One region of the Streptomyces sp. NPDC104367 genome, then DNA from elsewhere that is predicted to be linked to it. Evidence: riboswitches for the same ligand, from Rfam matches in the RefSeq annotation. Region 1 holds a riboswitch; each other region holds the start of a gene.
What was found. A riboswitch is a leader RNA that binds a small molecule or an ion and turns the genes downstream of it on or off. The one in region 1 is predicted to bind S-adenosylmethionine.

Region 1 (5,649 bases):
GGTCTCCACATACGCCTGGTCCAGCGCGGTGAGCAGGCTCTTGGCCAGCACCTGCGCGATCTGCGCGCCGGTCGGCACCGCCAGTGTCAGGGCCGGCAGCACCAGGCCGCGCAGCCCGTCGTTGCCGAACGCCGGGAACCAGCGCAGCCGGAACGAGAACGCCTCGACGAGCAGCAGCCCCACCCAGAACGTCGGCACCGACACCCCCAGCGGCGGCAGCGACAGCAGCAACTGCCGCAGCCACCGCCACGAGGTGTACGTCGCCGCCACCGCGAGGCCGCCGCCGAGGACCACCGCCAGCAGCAGCGCGGCCCCGGTCAGCTGGAGGGTCTGCGGCAGTGCGTCGGCGAGCGTGGAGGTCACCGGGCGGCCCGTGGAGACCGCGTCGCCGAAGTCCCCGCGCAGCGCCCGGCCCAGGTAGTCGGCGTACTGCGCCGGTACGGACTTGTCGAAGCCGTACTCGTGGCGCAGTCTGGCGAGCTGGGCCGGATCGACCTGCCCCGAGTCCATCCCGGCCCCCGCCATCGCGGAGACCGGGTCACCGGGCAGGAGGTCGAGCACCAGGAACGACACCGTGTACGCAGCCCACAGCACCCCGACCGCCTGCGCCAGCCGTTTGATCACATAGCGGCGCACGCGCTAGCCGATCCAGGTGTCGTGCAGCTGGATGCGGCTGCCCGAGTCGAAGTCGAGGTCGTGCACCTTGCCGGACACGCCCAGCTGGGTCTGAAGCTCCACCACGGGCACGTAGTACGCGTTGCTCACCAGGAGCCGCTGCGCCTCGGCCACCAGCCGGGCACGCTTGCCGGTGTCGGCGGTCGCGGCCTGCTCGGTCAGCGCCGTGTCCAGCGAACTGGCGGGCAGGTGGTAGAAGTTGCTCAGCCGGCTGGAGAACGAGCTGCGCAGGATGTCCGGGTCGGCGCGGGTCACGTTGCCCCACACCACGTCGAAGTCACCGGACTGGAGCGTCGTGGCGAACTGGGTGACCGGGAGCTGCTTGAGCACCACGCCGACACCGACGGCCTTCAGCTGCTGCTGGACCAGCTCCAGCGCGGGCTGGTTGGTGGCCGAGTTGGGGAACCAGGTGATGGTCAGGCTCAGCTTCTTACCGTTCTTCGCACGGATGCCGTCGCCACCTGTCTTCCAACCGGCCTCGTCCAGAAGCGACTTGGCCTTGGCCGTGTCGGTGGACAGATCGGTGGAGAGGTCCGTGTAGTCCGGCGTGGTGTGCGCCAGGACGCTGGTCGCGGGCCGGGTGCCGGTCGGGAAGACGGTGTCGGCGATCTGCTTGCGGTCGACCGCGACCCGGATCGCCTGCCGCACCTTCGTGTCCTTCAGCAGGGTGGAGGCGTTGTTGAGGCCGAGCCCGAACACCACACCGGGGTTGGCCCGGCTCCGGAGGGCCACCTGGCCGCCCTTGAGCGCCGCCTCGTTGGCCCTGCCGACGCTGCTGATCGCGTCCACCTGCCCGGACTGCAGGCTGCCGGCCCGCACTCCCGCCTCCGGCACGACCTTGAACACCAGCTTGTCCAGATAGGCCTCGCCCTTCTTGGACCAGCGCGAGGAGCCCCAGTCGTACCCGGTCCGCCTGGTCAGGGTGATCGACTGGTTCTGCACATAGCCCTTCAGCACGAACGGCCCGGACCCGACCACGCCGTCGCTGCACTTCTGCTGCGGGGACCGCTTCACGCTCGCCGACGACTCGATGCCCAGCGAGTGCGTCGAAGTGGCTTGCAGGAACTGGGCGTTGGGCTCCTTGAAAGTGACCTTGACGGTGAGCGGGTCGACCACGGTGGTGCTCTTCACCCCGCTGAGATAGCCCTGGGCGAGGGTCCCGAGGGCGCCGAGGTCCGGCACCGCGTCGAAGTTGTCCTTGACCACCTGCGCCGTCAGCTTCGAGCCGTCGCTGAAGGTGACGCCCGACCGCAGCCGGAAGGTGAACGCCGTCGCGTCGGCGCTGACCGTCCAGCTCTTGGCGAGCCACGGCACGATCTTGCCGGTCTTCGGGTCCTGGTCGGTCAGCGAGTCCACGGTCTGCCGTACCGAGTAGATCGTGTCGTTGCTGCCGACCTGCTGCGGATCCACGCAGCCGGAGTCGGAGCTCACCGCGAAGGTCAGGGTGCCGCCGGACTTCGCCCGGCCGTCCGTGCCGCCGGAGCCGTCGCCGCCGGACCCGCACGCGGTCAGCAGGACACTGGTGGTCAGGAGCGCGGCCAGGGGCGCCCAACGGGGGGTTCTGAGAACCGGGAGTGCTGTCACGGAGGGGTTTCTCCTACTCGTGGCACCCGGCAGCGGATGCCGGGCTTCGGGGCGCGGGGCACGGCCGTGCGGTGCAGGGGCGTGCGGCCCCGGCCGGGATGACACCGGCCGGGGAGGGCGCTGTGCAGACGGGGTCAGGCGGACGTCACCGGGGACCGGTGACGAGGGGGACGGCGGCGCGAAAGGTGCCGCGGCCGGTGACGGAGGTCAGGCGGCGGCGGGCGGGCCGGTCAGACCTGACAGAGGCAGCTGGTCGAGCGCTTGAGATCGATGTGGCGCCGGCGCGACAGCCGGGAGTACGCCGTGGCGTCGGCGGGGGAGGAGGCCGGGTCGTCGCTGTGCCGCATGCCGGTCCTCCCTGTCTCCGGCCCCGGTCACGGGGCCACGCGCTTGCGGGAGTCGTCGGTGATCCCGCCGGGCTTTCACCTGGAGCACCCCACCGCGTGGGAGGGTTGCCGGTCAGCGAGCCAGGGCTTGACGCTGACGCTCAATGCCGTCGGCGATCGTACGGATCGGATTTGTCGTACGTCAATGCCGTGACCGCAGGCCCCTGTCCGGGAAGCCGGAGCCGTCTCACGTGCCGGGACACATGGTGGACGCGCCTGGTGCCGTGTGCTTTGATCCGGCCATGGAGACCCCAGGTCAGGCACGCGGCGTGCCGCTCGACCCGTTCTGGGCGGGTCGCCGCGCCGATCAGTTCGACGAGACCTGTCGCTGACCACTCGCTCCCCTCGGCGCTCTCCCGGCCCGGATCCCGCCGTGCCCGCGCACCGGCCCGCCCCCTTCACGGCCCGCCACCGGCGTCGGCCCCGCCCTCCGCGCAGGCCTGCTCTCCGTGTCGGCGCGCCCTGCCGCGCGCCCCGTGAGCCGTCCCTCCCGCACCCCGTCGAAATGAGAGGCATGGCCGTCAACAGCACTGCTCCGAGCGGGGTGTTCGCCTCGCTGCGGGTCCGTGACTACCGCGTCTACTGGAGCACAGGCCTGGTGTCCAACATCGGCAGCGCCATGCAGGGTGTCGCCCTGGACTGGTTCGTCCTGACACTCACGCACAGCGGGACCGCGCTCGGCTGGGTCGCCGGGCTCCAGTTCGCCCCCGTGCTGCTGTTCGGCCTGTGGGGCGGTGTCGTCGCCGACCGCCACGACCGCCGGACCCTGCTGCTGTGGACCCAGGCGCTGTACGCGGCGCAGGCACTGCTCCTGACGGTCATCGTGTTCTCCGGCCATGCCGCGCTCTGGCTGCTGTACGTGCTGTCCTTCGCGCTGGGCTGCGTGTTCACGGTGGAGAACCCGGCACGGCTGTCCTTCGTCACCGAGCTGGTCGGCCGGCCCCTGATCCCGAAGGCCGCGGGCCTCAACATCCTGTCCCTCAACGCCGCCCGCCTGATCGGTCCGGCGGTCGCCGGTGTGCTGATCGGGGCGATCGGAACCGGCTGGGTCTTCGCCCTCAACGCGGTCTCCTTCACCGTCGTCCTCGCGGGTCTGCTGTCGATCCGGCCAGGGACGCGGGAGCCGCGCCCTGCCACCCGGCCGCCGTGGACGGGCGCGGGCGCGGAGGGGCTGCGCTATGTGGCGGCCCGGCCCGAACTCGTCGGCGTGCTCACCGTCTTCGGCCTGGCCGCCACCTTCGCGGTCAACTTCCCCACCACCCTGACCCTGTTCGCCGGGCGCGTCTTCGACGTCGGGTCCCGGGGACTCGGGCTGATGAACACGGCACTGGCCGTCGGCACCGTCGCCGGTACGGTCGCCGCGACGCGCGGTGTCTCGCCCCGGGTACGCACGGTCGTCGCCGGGGCGCTGCTCTTCGGCGGCTTCCAGGCCCTTGCGGCGGTCATGCCCACCTACCCCGCCTTCCTCGCGCTGCTGCTGCCCGTCGGCTTCACGCTGATGACGTTGAACACGGCGGTGAGCGCCTTCGTCCAGTCGGAGGTGAGCGACGCCATGCGGGGCCGGGTGATGGCCGTCTACACGGTGATCTCCATGGGCGGCAGCCCGGTCGGCGCACCCGTCATCGGCTGGGTCTCCCAGCACGCGGGGGTGCGCTGGGGCCTGGCCGCGGGCGCCGCGGTCGCGGTGCTGGCCGCGCTCGGCGTCGCGGCATGGCTGGCGCGCACGACACGCTCCGCGCCGTCCCCGGCCCCGTCCGCACCGTGCCGTTCCGGGCTCCCCGCGCCCGGTACGGCGACGGTCCGGGCGCCGTCCCTCGACCGCATGCCGTCGGGCGAACCGTCCACCGGGGGACCCTCCACAGCCTCCCAGGACTGACCGGCACACCCTGACAGCCGGGCCCACCGGACCGCCCGGTCCGCGATCCGGTCCGCGAGCCGGCCCCGAGGCGCGCCCGCGGTGTTGTCGTGCCGCCAGCCGCCAGCCGCCAGCCGCCAGCCGCCAGCCGCCAGCCGCCAGCCGCCAGCCGCCAGCCGCCAGCCGCCAGCCGCCAGCCGCCGGGCCCGCCGCCCACACGTGACGCACGGGCCCGCGGAACGCCCGCCCCACTGCCCGCGACCGCGAACATTGCGGCTCCGTGAAATGACGGCCCGCGGGTGGCCGAGTCGCTCCCTCCGCTGCATACAGTTGCATGCAGTCGGCCTCCGCCGACCCAATCCAAGAGCCACGGAGACAGCGCGCCATGGAAGAACTCACCTGGGAGAGCCCCGCGATCGCCGACGGCATCGCCGCCGTCCGGTCCGCCTCGCCGTTCGTCTACGGACTGACCAACTACGTCGCCGCCAACCTGAGCGCGAACGTGCTCCTGGCCGTCGGCGCCGGACCGGCGATCGGCGCCGCGGCCGACTTCCCCACCGTCTTCCCGGCCGGCGCCGGCGGGGTGTGGATCAACACCGCCGCGCTGATCAGCAACCCCGCCGAGCCCCTCGTCGACGCGGCACGCACCGCGCACACGGCCGGCACCCCCTGGGTACTGGACCCGGTCGCGGCCGGCGCGGGCGCCACCCGCTACGACGCGTTCGTGACCGCCCTGCTGGAGCACCGGCCCACGGTGATCCGCGGCAACGCCAGCGAACTCGTCGCGCTCGGCGGCGGCGACAGCACCGGCAAGGGCGTCGAGACCACCCTCTCCTCCACGGACGCGATAGGCGCCGTCGAGGAACTCGCCCGTCGGACCGGTGCCGTGGTCGCGGTCAGCGGCCCCACGGACTACCTGACCGACGGCACCCGCACGGTCGCCGTCCCCGGCGGCGACGTCCGGCTCACCCAGGTCACCGGCGCCGGATGCAGCCTCGGTGCCCTGATCGCCGGGGTCCTGGCCGTCGTCCCCGACCCGCTCACCGCGGCCGCCGTCGCCCATGTCGCCTTCGCCACCGCGGCCGAACGCGCGGGCGCCCGCACCACCGGCACCGGGTCCTTCGCGATCGCGTTCCTGGACGAACTGTC
Region 2 (5,649 bases), on a different contig from region 1:
CGGCGGCAAGTCGGAGGGCCGGTGTCCCAGGGATGGACGCCCTCTTGACGTGGGGCGGTGGGCGATCGACACTCCGGATGGGAATCCTAGTGAAAAGGTAGGGAAAGATGGGTCGCCTGCGGACGGTCGGCAGTCAGTGCCGGGAGAGCCGTACGCCGTACCCCGCCCTGCTGCTCACCTCCCGTCTGCACATCGACCTGCAGCGCGTGTGCAGCGCCATCGGCCGCAGACGTTGACCTCCCGCCGCCCACCGACGAACGCTTCCGCCGCGCGTACGTCCGCGCGCCCGCACCCGGGGAGACACATGTCCATCACTCCGCTCGCCGCCCTCCCGTCCGTCCGGACCACCCCCGGCTTCCGGGGCCGCATCGGCCGGGACGCGCGCAGCGGCCACTACGCCGTGCCGCGCCGCTACCGCCTCCACCTGTCCACCGCCTGCCCCGCCGGCCTGCGCATCGCCGTCGGCCACAGCCTGCTGGCCCTCGACGACTGTTGTCCGGTCACCTTCCTGCCCGCCGTCCCGGACCGCCCCGACGGCAGCCACTCGGCCCTGCGTCCGCTGTACGAGGCGAGCGCCCACCACTACACGGGACCGGCCCTGGCCCCGGTGTTCAGCGACGCCTGGTCCGGACGCATCGTCAGCACCCACGGCCCGGACATCCTGCGCGACCTCGACCGCTACTTCGGCGACGGGGTCACCCGGCTCTACCCGTGCGGCACCGAGTCCGAGATCGAGGCCGTCGAACAGCTCTGCGCCGAGGGCATCGAGCGGGCCGCGCAGCGCGCCGGCAGCGAGGGCGGCGACCCGGAGGCGCTGGAGACGCTGCTCGCCACCCTGGCCGTCCTGGAGCGCCGGCTGGCCGATGTGGAGTTCCTGGTCGGCGGTCGACTGACGGCTGCGGACGTGGAGTTGTGGGTCACCCTGGTGCAGCTGGACACCGTGCACCGCAACCACCTGGACGCCTCGGCCGTGCACCGCATCGCCGACCACCCGGTGCTGTGGGCCTACGCCCGGCGGCTGGCCGCGCACCCGGCCTTCGGCGCCCATCTCGACCTCGACGGCATCGCCCGCCGCCACCACGCCCGTTGCCAGGGGCTGGAGGCAGCCGGCGCCGCCGTCCAGATCCTGGACTGGGTGGGACACGCCGCCGACGGTCCCGCAGGTGAGAGCGGTCAGAACCGTTCCGCCAACTGGACAGGCGTTGACATTCCTTCGGGCAACTGAGTTACTTGCGGACAAGAACGGTCAAGAGCGTCAGCGTTCAAGCCCTGGCTTGCTGACCGGCAACCCTCCGATCGCGGTGGGGTGCCCCAGGTGACGACCCGACCGGATGACGTTTCGGTAAGCGCGAGGCCCACGGGCCTGAACAACAGTGACGGGTGACGGACATGTACGCAGCTCCCAGGACGGCCCAGCGCCGCTCCCAGGGCTGCGTACAGCCGTATGCGAGCCCGCTCGTCGTCGACCGCGCCGTCGACCTGCTCCGCGTCAACAGCGCACTGTGTAGCGCGTGTACCGCACCGGGCTGTGCCCGCTGTCGGGTCTGACCGGTCCTTCCGGCCTCCCGGCCCGCACCCAGCAGCACCTCTCCCCGCCGCACACCGCCCGCCCGGTGTGACCTCGTCCGCCCAGTCCCCGCGTCCCGCGCGTCCCCGCGCCCCGTGCCGCGCCGTGCCCGAACACGGCCCGGCCGCGGCCGTCCGCCCGTGGGAGGCGGGTTTCCGACATCGCCGGAGTCCGTCATGAGTGAACCCCCAGGCGCCACCATCGCCGCCCCCGAGGCGCCGAGCACGGCTGATGAACCGTCAAAGTTGCTGACCGCACAGCGAGTTCAGCCGCTGCGCAGGCCGGGGCGGTGGATCGCCACCGCCGTCGTCCTGGTCCTGGTCGCCCAGTTCGCGCACGGACTGGTGACCAACCCGTTCTACCAGTGGGACCGCTGGGCGTACTGGTTCCTGCGCCCGGCCATCCTCGACGGACTGGTCATCACCCTCGAAGTCACCGCCTACAGCGCGGTCCTGGGACTGCTCGGCGGCATCCTGCTGGCCCTGGCCCGGCTGTCCAGGAGCCCGGTGCTGCGCGCGGTCAGCTGGACCTACGTCTGGGCGCTGCGCTCCGTCCCGCTCATCGTGGTACTGCTCTTCCTCTACAACTTCAGTGCCCTGTACAGGACGTTGAGCATCGGCGTCCCCTTCGGACCGGCCTTCTTCTCCTTCGACGAGTCCAAGCTCGCCACCGACATGGCCATCGCGGTCGTCGGCCTCAGCCTCAACGAGGCGGCCTACGCCGCCGAGGTGGTCCGCGGCGGCATCCTCTCCGTGGACCAGGGCCAGCACGAGGCGGCGGCCGCCCTCGGCCTGCCCAAGGGCTACCAGTTCCGCAGGATCGTCTTCCCGCAGGCGCTGCGCTCCATCACCCCGAACTACGTCAACCAGCTCATCGGCCTGATCAAGAGCACCTCGCTGGTCTTCTACGTCTCGCTGCTCGACCTCTTCGGTTCCGCGCAGAGCATGGGCTCGACCTACCCCGGCGACATCGTGCCGCTGCTCCTGGTGGTGACGGTCTGGTACCTGATCCTCACCAGCGTCGTCTCCGTGATCCAGTTCTACGTCGAGCGGTACTACGCCCGGGGCGCCACCCGCGCCCTGCCGCCGACCCCCTTGCAGAAACTGCGGGGCGGCCTCGCCGACCTGCGCGCACGCATCCGCCGGGAGGCCGCCGTATGAGCACCACCGACACCCTGGACACGGCCCCCGCCGGCCTGGAGATCCACGACGTCCACAAGTGGTACGGCGCCCACCGCGTCCTCGACGGCGTCGACCTGACGGTCCGTCCCGGCGAGGTCACCGTCATCCTCGGCCCCTCCGGTTCCGGCAAGTCCACCCTTCTCAGGGTCATCAACCACCTGGAGAAGCCGGAGATCGGCTACGTCAGCGTCAACGACGAACCGATCGGCGTGAAGCGGCAGGGCGAGCGGCTGAAGGAGCTGAGCGAGCGCGCCATCCTGGCCCAGCGCGGCCGGATCGGCTTCGTCTTCCAGAACTTCAACCTCTTCCCGCACCTGACGGTCCTCGACAACGTGGCCGCCGCCCCGGTCGCCACCGGAAAGCTCACCAAGCCCGAGGCCCAGCAGCTGGCCAAGGACCTCCTCGAACGCGTCGGCCTCGGTGAACGCGTCGGAGCCTACCCGCGGCAGCTGTCCGGCGGGCAGCAGCAGCGCGTCGCCATCGCCCGCGCCCTCGCCCTGCGCCCCGGCGTCATCCTCTTCGACGAGCCGACCTCCGCGCTGGACCCCGAACTCGTCGGGGAGGTCCTCTCCGTCATCAAGGACCTGGCCACCAGCGGCACCACGCTCGTCATCGTCACCCACGAGATCGGCTTCGCCCGCGAGATCGCCGACCGGGTCGTCTTCATCGACGGCGGGAAGATCGTCGAACAGGGTCCGCCCTCCGAGGTCCTCGACAAGCCGCAGCACGAGCGGACCAGGGACTTCCTCAGCAAGGTCCTCTGACCCGCCGTACCCCAGACCTCCCCCACGCCACCGCCCTCATCACCCGCAGCGACAAGGAACGGCCATGTCTACCCACATCACCCGACGCAGCCTGATCAGAGGCATCACCGCGGCCACCGCCGTCGCCTCCCTCGCCACCGGGCTCGCCGCCTGCGGGGGCGACAGCGACGCGGCCACCACCGCCGACGCCAAGACCGGCGAGGTCGTCGTCGGACAGGTCTCCAACGGTGCCGCCACCCGGACGGCCATCAAGGTCTCCGAGGTCAAGTCCATCAGCGCCGAGCTGCCGGCTTCCGTGAGGAAGAGCGGCAAGCTCGTCATCGGCGAGGGCGCCCTGCCCGCCGGGCTCCCGCCGCTGGCCTACGTGGGCAGCGACCAGAAGACCCTCACCGGCACCGAGCCCGACCTCGCCCGTCTGGTCGCCGCGGTCCTCGGGCTCGAACCCGAGGTCAAGAACTTCACCTGGGAGAACATGTTCGTCGGCATCGACAGCGGCAAGGTCGACGCCGCCTTCTCCAACGTCACCATCACCGAGGAGCGCAAGAAGAAGTACGAGTTCGCCTCCTACCGCGAGGACAACCTGGCCTTCCTCGTGCCGAAGAAGAGCACCTGGAACTTCGACGGCGACTACGAGAACCTCGCCGGCAAGACGGTCGCCGTCGGGTCCGGCACCAACCAGGAGAAGATCCTCCTGGAGTGGCAGTCGAAGCTCGCCAAGGAGGGCAAGAAGCTCACCGTCAAGTACTTCCAGGACAGCACCAGCACCTTCCTGGCGCTGGACAGCGGCAAGATCGACGCCTCCTTCGGGCCCAACCCCGGCTTCGCGTACCACAACCGGCAGACCGCGGGGAAGCCCAACGCCACCCGCACCGCGGGCACCTACTCCGGCGCCGGCGCCGGCCTCCAGGGCCTGATCGCGGCCACCGCCAAGAAGGACAGCGGCCTCGCCAAGCCGCTCGCGGACGCCATCAACTACCTGATCGAGCACGGGCAGTACGCGAAGTGGCTCAAGGCCTACAACCTCTCCGACGAGGCCGTCACCAAGTCCGAGGTCAACCCGCCCGGCCTGCCCCTCGACAACTCCTGACTCCCCGTCGAGAACACGTCCGCCGGCCCAGAAAGGACTGCGCCTCCGTGACCGTCCAGACCGACATCCGCGGAGGCGGAGCCCCCCTCACCCCCGACACCGCACCCCTCGACAACGCCGTCTGGTCCGCCCTCACCGGCCCGCACGCCCACCTCGCCGAGCGGTTCGGCCGGGCCGCCCGCTACCCCGACGACGTCTACGCCTACGCGGCGCTCGCCGACCCCCGAGACCCCGGCGCCTGGGCCGACCTGCACACGCTCGTCGGACCCGGGGCGACCGTACGGATCAAGCCCGTCGAACAGGCGCCGCCCGGTTGGGAGGTGGCCGGCGGCGGGACGGGCGTCCAGTTCGTGGACACGGGCCTGCGGGCCGAACCCGACCCCGAGGCGGTACGGCTCGGACCGGACGACGTACCCGAGATCCTCGACCTCGTCGCCCGCACCGCACCCGGCCCGTTCCGCACCCGGACCGTCGAGATGGGCGACTACCTGGGCATCCGGCACCGGGGGCGGCTGGTCGCCATGGCCGGGGAGAGGCTGCGACCGCCCGGCTGGACGGAGATCAGCGCCGTCTGCACCGACCCGGACCACCGCGGCCGCGGCCTCGCCACCCGCCTGGTCCGCGCCGTCGCCGCCGGTATCCGCGAGCGCGGGGACACCCCGTTCCTGCACGCCGCCCGGGACAACACGAGGGCCATCCGGCTGTACGAGTCGATCGGCTTCACCCGACGGAAGCTCTCCCCGATCCTGCTGGTCCGCAGCCCGGGAACAACCGGCCGGGCCGGGCTGTTGTGAGTCACGACGAGATGCACGCGGAGCAGGCCGGGAGGTACGGGACGTGACACCTGTCCTCAGCCCCGCCCGCCGTACCGTCCTGCACTCCCGGCCGCACATCGACCTCCAGCGCGTGGCCGGCGCGCTCTGTTGTTCCTGACTGCTTCCTCCGCCGCGCCCCTTCGCCGGCGCGCCCTCGCACGGACCTCAGGAAGGCACCACTGTGTCCTCAACTCCCCTTTCCCACCTGCACCTCGCCGTCGCCCTGGACGGCACC
Region 3 (5,649 bases), on a different contig from region 1:
TGCCGATCGTCGGCACGTACATCTCGTTCTTCCTCTTCGGCGGCGAGTTCCCCGGCCACGACTTCGTGGCCCGGTTCTACTCGATCCACATCCTGCTGCTGCCGGGCATCATGCTCGGCCTGATGGTGGGCCACCTGATCCTGGTCTTCTACCACAAGCACACGCAGTTCGCGGGTCCCGGAAAGTCCGAGAAGAACGTCGTCGGCATGCCGCTGCTGCCGGTCTACATGGCCAAGGCCGGAGGCTTCTTCTTCCTGGTCTTCGGTGTCATCGCGGTCATCGCCGCGACCACCCAGATCAACCCGGTCTGGGCCATCGGCCCCTACCGTCCGGACCAGGTGTCCACCGGCGCCCAGCCCGACTGGTACATGGGCTTCGCCGAGGGTCTGATCCGCTACATGCCGGGCTGGGAGATCAACTTCTGGGGCCACACCCTGGTCCTGGGCGTCTTCATCCCGCTGGTCCTGTTCGGTCTGGTCCTCGCGGTCATCGCGGTCTACCCGTTCATCGAGTCCTGGGTCACCGGTGACAAGAGCGAGCACCACATCCTGGACCGCCCGCGCAACGCCCCGACCCGCACCGCCTTCGGTGTCGCCTGGGTGACCGTGTACATGATCGGCCTGGTCGGTGGTGGCAACGACCTCTTCGCCACCCACTTCCACCTGTCGATCAACGACGTGACCTGGTTCGTCCGGATCTTCTTCTTCGCCGGACCGGTGATCGCGTTCATCGTCACCAAGCGCATCTGCCTCGGCCTCCAGCGCCGGGACAAGGACAAGGTGCTGCACGGTCGCGAGACCGGCATCATCAAGCGCCTGCCGCACGGTGAGTTCATCGAGATCCACGAGCCGCTCTCGCAGGAGCAGCTGCACACCCTCACGGCTCACCACCAGTACGAGCCGGCCCAGGTCGGTGCGGCGGTCGACGAGAACGGTGTCGAGCGCAAGGTCAAGGGGCCCGAGAAGCTCCGCGCGAAGCTGAGCGGTGCCTACTACGGCGAGGACAACCAGATCCCGAAGCCGACTGTCGAGGAGTACAAGGAGATCACGAGCGGCCACGGCCACCACTGATCCACGGCGTCGCCACGCCACGGTCGAAGGGCCCCCGTCCGGTGTACGGACGGGGGCCCTTCGCCATGCCCGGGGCTGGATAAGGTGGGGGTCGTACACCATCATCCCCGTACGACGATCAGGAGCGGCCTTATGAGCGCTGTGACCCCCGCTGGAGGCGACACCGCGGCGGGCCTTTCCTGGCCCGGGGTACTGAACGCGCTGCTGTACGGCCAGGACCAGAGCGCCGACGCGACGGCCTGGGCGATGGACCAGATCATGCGCGGCCAGGCCACCGACGCCCAGATCGCCGGTTTCGTCGTCGCCCTCAGGGCCAAGGGCGAGACGGTCGAGGAGATCAACGGGCTCGTCCGCACGATGTACGAGCACGCGAACGTCATCGAGGTGCCGGGCCGCACCGTCGACATCGTCGGCACCGGCGGCGACGGCGCGAAGACGGTGAACATCTCGACCATGTCGGCGCTGGTGGTGGCCGGCACCGGAGCGAAGGTCGTCAAGCACGGCAACCGCGCGGCCTCCTCCGCGTCCGGCGCCTCGGACGTCCTGGAGAAGCTCGGCGTCAACCTCGACCTGACCCCGCGGCGGGTCGCCGAGGTCGCCGAGGAGGCCGGGATCACCTTCTGCTTCGCCGTCAAGTTCCACCCGGCGCTGCGTCACGCGGGCGCCGCGCGCGGCCAGTTGGGCATCCGCACGGTGTTCAACATCCTCGGCCCGCTGACCAACCCGGCGCGGGTGCGCGCCCAGGCGGTCGGCGTGGCGGACCCCCGGATGGCCCCGGTGGTCGCGGGCGTCTTCGCCGAGCGCGGCCACTCCTCCCTGGTCTTCCGCGGCGACGACGGCCTCGACGAGCTGACGACGACCGGCACGTCCCACGTCTGGATCGTGCGCGACGGCAAGGTCACGGAGGAGACCTTCGACCCGCGCGAGGTCGGCATCGAGCCGGTTCCCCTGGAGGCGCTGCGCGGCGGCGACCCGTCGTACAACGCGGAGGTCGCCCGGCGCCTCCTGGACGGCGAGCGGGGCCCGGTGCGGGACGCGGTGCTGCTGAACTCGGCGGCGGCCCTGGCGGCCCTGGAGCCGGGCCCGGGCACGCTCGCCGAGCAGCTGCGGGCGGGCATGGACAAGGCGGCCGAGTCCATCGACTCCGGGGCGGCCAAGCGCGCGCTGGAGCGCTGGGCGGCGGCGACGAACAAGTAGGGGCGTCGCGGAGTCCGGCCCCGCCGGACTCCGCGGGACCTGCCCTCGTCCCGTCATCCGGACAGAAGTTGCGCATCGGCGATCACTTCACCTACTTTTCTTTTCAGGTCATGAGTGACAGTCATGAGGCCCCGGCCGACTGTCCGGCAACCCTCCGTCCGTGGCGGGGTGCCCCGGGTGAAGACCAGGCCGTAGGCAGCGAGGTCTGCGGCAAGCGCGGACCCCTCGAAACACCAGGGGTCCTGGTCGTACGAGGGAGCCTTCTGTGAGCAAGCGAATGCGATAGGGCGTAGAGCCCCGCCTCCGCGTACCCCTTTCACTTTCCCCGCGCCGTCGACGTACCGTCCGGCGCGGCGGTTCCGCTCACCCTCACAGGAGCTTCGCCATGTCCGTCTCCACCGCTGCCTCCGCCCGGTCCGTCTGTGCCCCGCTGCCCGTTCTGGGCCGGGATGTCACCGTCCCGCTCGTCACCGGCGGCGAGGTCGCCTACGCGGCCCTCGACTACGCGGCCAGCGCCCCCGCGCTCCAGCGGGTCTGGGACGACGTCGCGGCCTACGCGCCCTACTACGGCAGCGTCCACCGCGGCGCCGGCTACCTCTCCCAGCTCTCCACGGACCTCTTCGAGAACGCCCGCCGGACCGTCACCGAGTTCCTGGACTGCCGCCCCGACGACCAGCTGATCTTCACCCGCTCGACGACCGATTCCCTGAACCTCCTGGCCCGCGCCCTCCCCGCCGACTGCCAGGTCTTCGTCTTCGAGACCGAGCACCACGCCTCCCTGCTGCCCTGGCAGGACGCCCGGGTCACCTACCTCAACGCCCCGCGCACCCCGCGGCAGGCCGTGGCGACCCTGGAGCGCGCGCTGGCCGACCGTGACCCCCACGGCCCGGCCCTGGTCTGCGTCACCGGCGCCTCCAACGTCACCGGCGAGCTGTGGCCGGTGCGCGAGCTGGCCGCCGCCGCGCACGCGCACGGCGCCCGGATCGTCCTGGACGCGGCCCAGCTGGCTCCGCACCACCCGGTCTCCGTCCGCGACCTCGACGTCGACTGGGTCGCCTTCTCCGGCCACAAGCTCTACGCCCCCTTCGGCGCCGGTGTCCTGGCCGGCCGCGCCGACTGGCTCCAGGCGGCCGAGCCGTACCTCGCGGGCGGCGGCGCCAGCCGCAAGGTCGCCAGGCGCGAGGACGGGGGAGTGGCCGTGGAGTGGCACGAGAGCGCCGCGCGGCACGAGGCCGGGTCGCCCAACGTGATCGGCGCCTACTCCATCGCCTCCGCCTGCAAGGCGCTCACCGAGGCCGGTTTCGACACGCTGGTCGCCCGTGAGCGGCACCTCATCGACAAGGTGCGGGCGGGGCTGGCCGAGGTCCCGGAGGTCCGGGTCCTCTCCCTCTTCGGCGACGACGCCCCCCGCGTCGGCGTGATCAGCTTCGTGGTGGACGGCTGGAACAGCTCGCACTTCGCCGCGGCCCTCTCCGCGGAGTACGGCATCGGCGTCCGCGACGGCCTCTTCTGCGCCCACCCGCTGGTCAGGACGCTGCTCGGCTCCGACCCGCAGACCCAGGGCGAGTGCGGGGCGCCGGAGGCGGCGCCGGGCGAGAAGTCCCTCAACGCCATCCGGGTGAGCTTCGGCGCCGGTACGCCGGACGAGCATGTGGAGCGCTTCGTGACGGCGGTCCGGGAACTGGTGACCGACGGCGCCAAGTGGTCGTACCGTACGGAGGAAGGCCGCTGCGTCCCGGCGGTGTGATCAGCGCCCCGTCAGGGGCGCGGGCAACTGCGCGGCCGGCCACGACGGACACCCAGGGGATCGCGGTGCTTCGTGCCCGGCTGCGGGCCGGTGGGGGCTGGTCGCGCAGTTCCCCGCGCCCCTGACGGGGCGCGTCGCGGTCGGACGCCCGGAAAGTACCGGGCTAGTTGTCCAGGCCGATCGCGAAGGCCGCCTCCAGGTCGTGCTGGGAGTACGTGCGGAACGCGACGTGCGTGTCCGTCGCCTCCACGCCCGGGATCTTGCTGATGGAGCCGGGGATGACCTCGGCCAGGTCCTCGTGCCTGCGGACGCGGACCATGGCGATCAGGTCGTACGTGCCGGTGACGGAGAAGACCTCGCTGACGCTCTCCAGCGCGGCGATCCGTTCCGCGATCTCGGGGATCCGGTCCACGCTGGTCTTGATGAGGACGATCGCGGTGATCACGGCTGGTTCTCTCCCTCGGGGGCTGGAGCTGGAGTGGCTCTCACTTTAGTGCCACGGCCGTAGCGCACCCACGCGTAGCCGAAGCCCAGCCCGAATCCGACCAGGTGGGCGAGGTAGGCCACGCCGGGGCCGGCCGGGGCCCCGTCCAGGGCCAGCCACTGCAGGGCCGCCCAGAAGGGGAGCACCACCCAGGCCGGGAAGCGCAGGGGCAGGAAGAAGAGGAACGGGAGAAGACTGGTCACGCGGGCGCTGGGGAACAGGTAGAGGAACGCTCCGAGGACCGCCGAGATCGCCCCGGACGCCCCTACCAGCGACTGCTGGGACGTGGCGTTGGCGGCCGCGTAGCCGAGCAGCGCGAGACAGCCGCAGCCGAGGTAGAAGAGGGTGAACTCGGCACGGCCCATCCGCTCCTCGGTCATCGCCCCGAAGACGAAGAGGAAGAGCATGTTGCCGAGCAGGTGCACCCAGCTGCCGTGGATGAACAGCGCCGTGGCCGGGGTCAGCACCTCCCGCGCCGGGCCGCCGAACAGGTCGCCGGGGACCACCCCCCAGCGCCGGAAGTACGCCCGCTGGGCCGCCGCCAGTGCCTCCCCGGTGCCGTAGGACGGGGTGAAGCCGGACGACGGGCCGAGCACGAAGATCAGGCAGCACACGGCGATCAGCGTGTACGTCATGGGCGCGGACGTGCCCCTCGCGCCGCGCAGGGTCCGGACGGCCGTCGTGTTCCAGTTGCCGATCATGAACACAGAGCATGGCGTAACCGGACGCACCGGTGCAGATCGCCTCGCCGCCGTGGACGGGGCGGCGTCCACGGCCCGGCAGGCCGTAGGGTTACGAGCCACACGCGTCGGCACGGCGCGTCACGGACACTAGAAGGAAGCGAACAAGCCACGATGACGGTTCCCCTGCCGACCGCCACGACGCGGTGGCGCTGCACCCTCTGCGGCAACCTCACGCGCTTCGACGTGACCCGCTCGTCGAAGGTCGTCGAGTACGTGCACCTCGACCTGGCCGGTGAGCCCAAGGTCGAGGAGCGCGAGGTGGTCAGTGAGACCATCGAGTCGGTGCGCTGCCGCTGGTGCAACGCGGTGGACCAGGTGGAACTCGTGGACAGGCCGGGTGCCGACTCCTGAGACCGGGAGGCGGCCCCAACAGGTGATGGGGTGTGACGGATGGTGGAGACCACAGGC

Region 2: it holds a riboswitch for S-adenosylmethionine, as region 1 does, so the genes downstream of both, ACZ619_RS00890 (amino acid ABC transporter permease) here and ACZ619_RS13650 (putative leader peptide) in region 1, are expected to answer to the same signal.
Region 3: it holds a riboswitch for S-adenosylmethionine, as region 1 does, so the genes downstream of both, ACZ619_RS04910 (aminotransferase class V-fold PLP-dependent enzyme) here and ACZ619_RS13650 (putative leader peptide) in region 1, are expected to answer to the same signal.

What each region holds. Positions count from the first base shown of each region.
Region 1 covers NZ_JBVJND010000007.1:327,704-333,352, forward strand. Annotated here, with positions in the region: gene ACZ619_RS13640 (ABC transporter permease) at 1-636, opposite strand, end outside; gene ACZ619_RS13645 (ABC transporter substrate-binding protein) at 640-2,259, opposite strand; gene ACZ619_RS13650 (putative leader peptide) at 2,490-2,606, opposite strand; SAM riboswitch class IV at 2,641-2,754, opposite strand; gene ACZ619_RS13655 (MFS transporter) at 3,160-4,521, shown strand; gene thiM (hydroxyethylthiazole kinase) at 4,886-5,649, shown strand, end outside.
Region 2 covers NZ_JBVJND010000001.1:200,686-206,334, reverse strand. Annotated here, with positions in the region: gene ACZ619_RS00900 (putative leader peptide) at 108-236, shown strand; gene ACZ619_RS00895 (glutathione S-transferase C-terminal domain-containing protein) at 305-1,225, shown strand; SAM riboswitch class IV at 1,245-1,355, shown strand; gene ACZ619_RS00890 (amino acid ABC transporter permease) at 1,744-2,727, shown strand; gene ACZ619_RS00885 (amino acid ABC transporter ATP-binding protein) at 2,724-3,512, shown strand; gene ACZ619_RS00880 (transporter substrate-binding domain-containing protein) at 3,577-4,599, shown strand; gene ACZ619_RS00875 (GNAT family N-acetyltransferase) at 4,647-5,393, shown strand; gene ACZ619_RS00870 (putative leader peptide) at 5,437-5,532, shown strand; gene ACZ619_RS00865 (LLM class flavin-dependent oxidoreductase) at 5,596-5,649, shown strand, end outside.
Region 3 covers NZ_JBVJND010000002.1:453,442-459,090, reverse strand. Annotated here, with positions in the region: gene qcrB (cytochrome bc1 complex cytochrome b subunit) at 1-1,070, shown strand, start outside; gene trpD (anthranilate phosphoribosyltransferase) at 1,203-2,267, shown strand; SAM riboswitch class IV at 2,374-2,490, shown strand; gene ACZ619_RS04910 (aminotransferase class V-fold PLP-dependent enzyme) at 2,653-4,014, shown strand; gene ACZ619_RS04905 (Lrp/AsnC family transcriptional regulator) at 4,178-4,459, opposite strand; gene ACZ619_RS04900 (rhomboid family intramembrane serine protease) at 4,456-5,199, opposite strand; gene ACZ619_RS04895 (hypothetical protein) at 5,353-5,592, shown strand; gene ACZ619_RS04890 (NYN domain-containing protein) at 5,632-5,649, shown strand, end outside.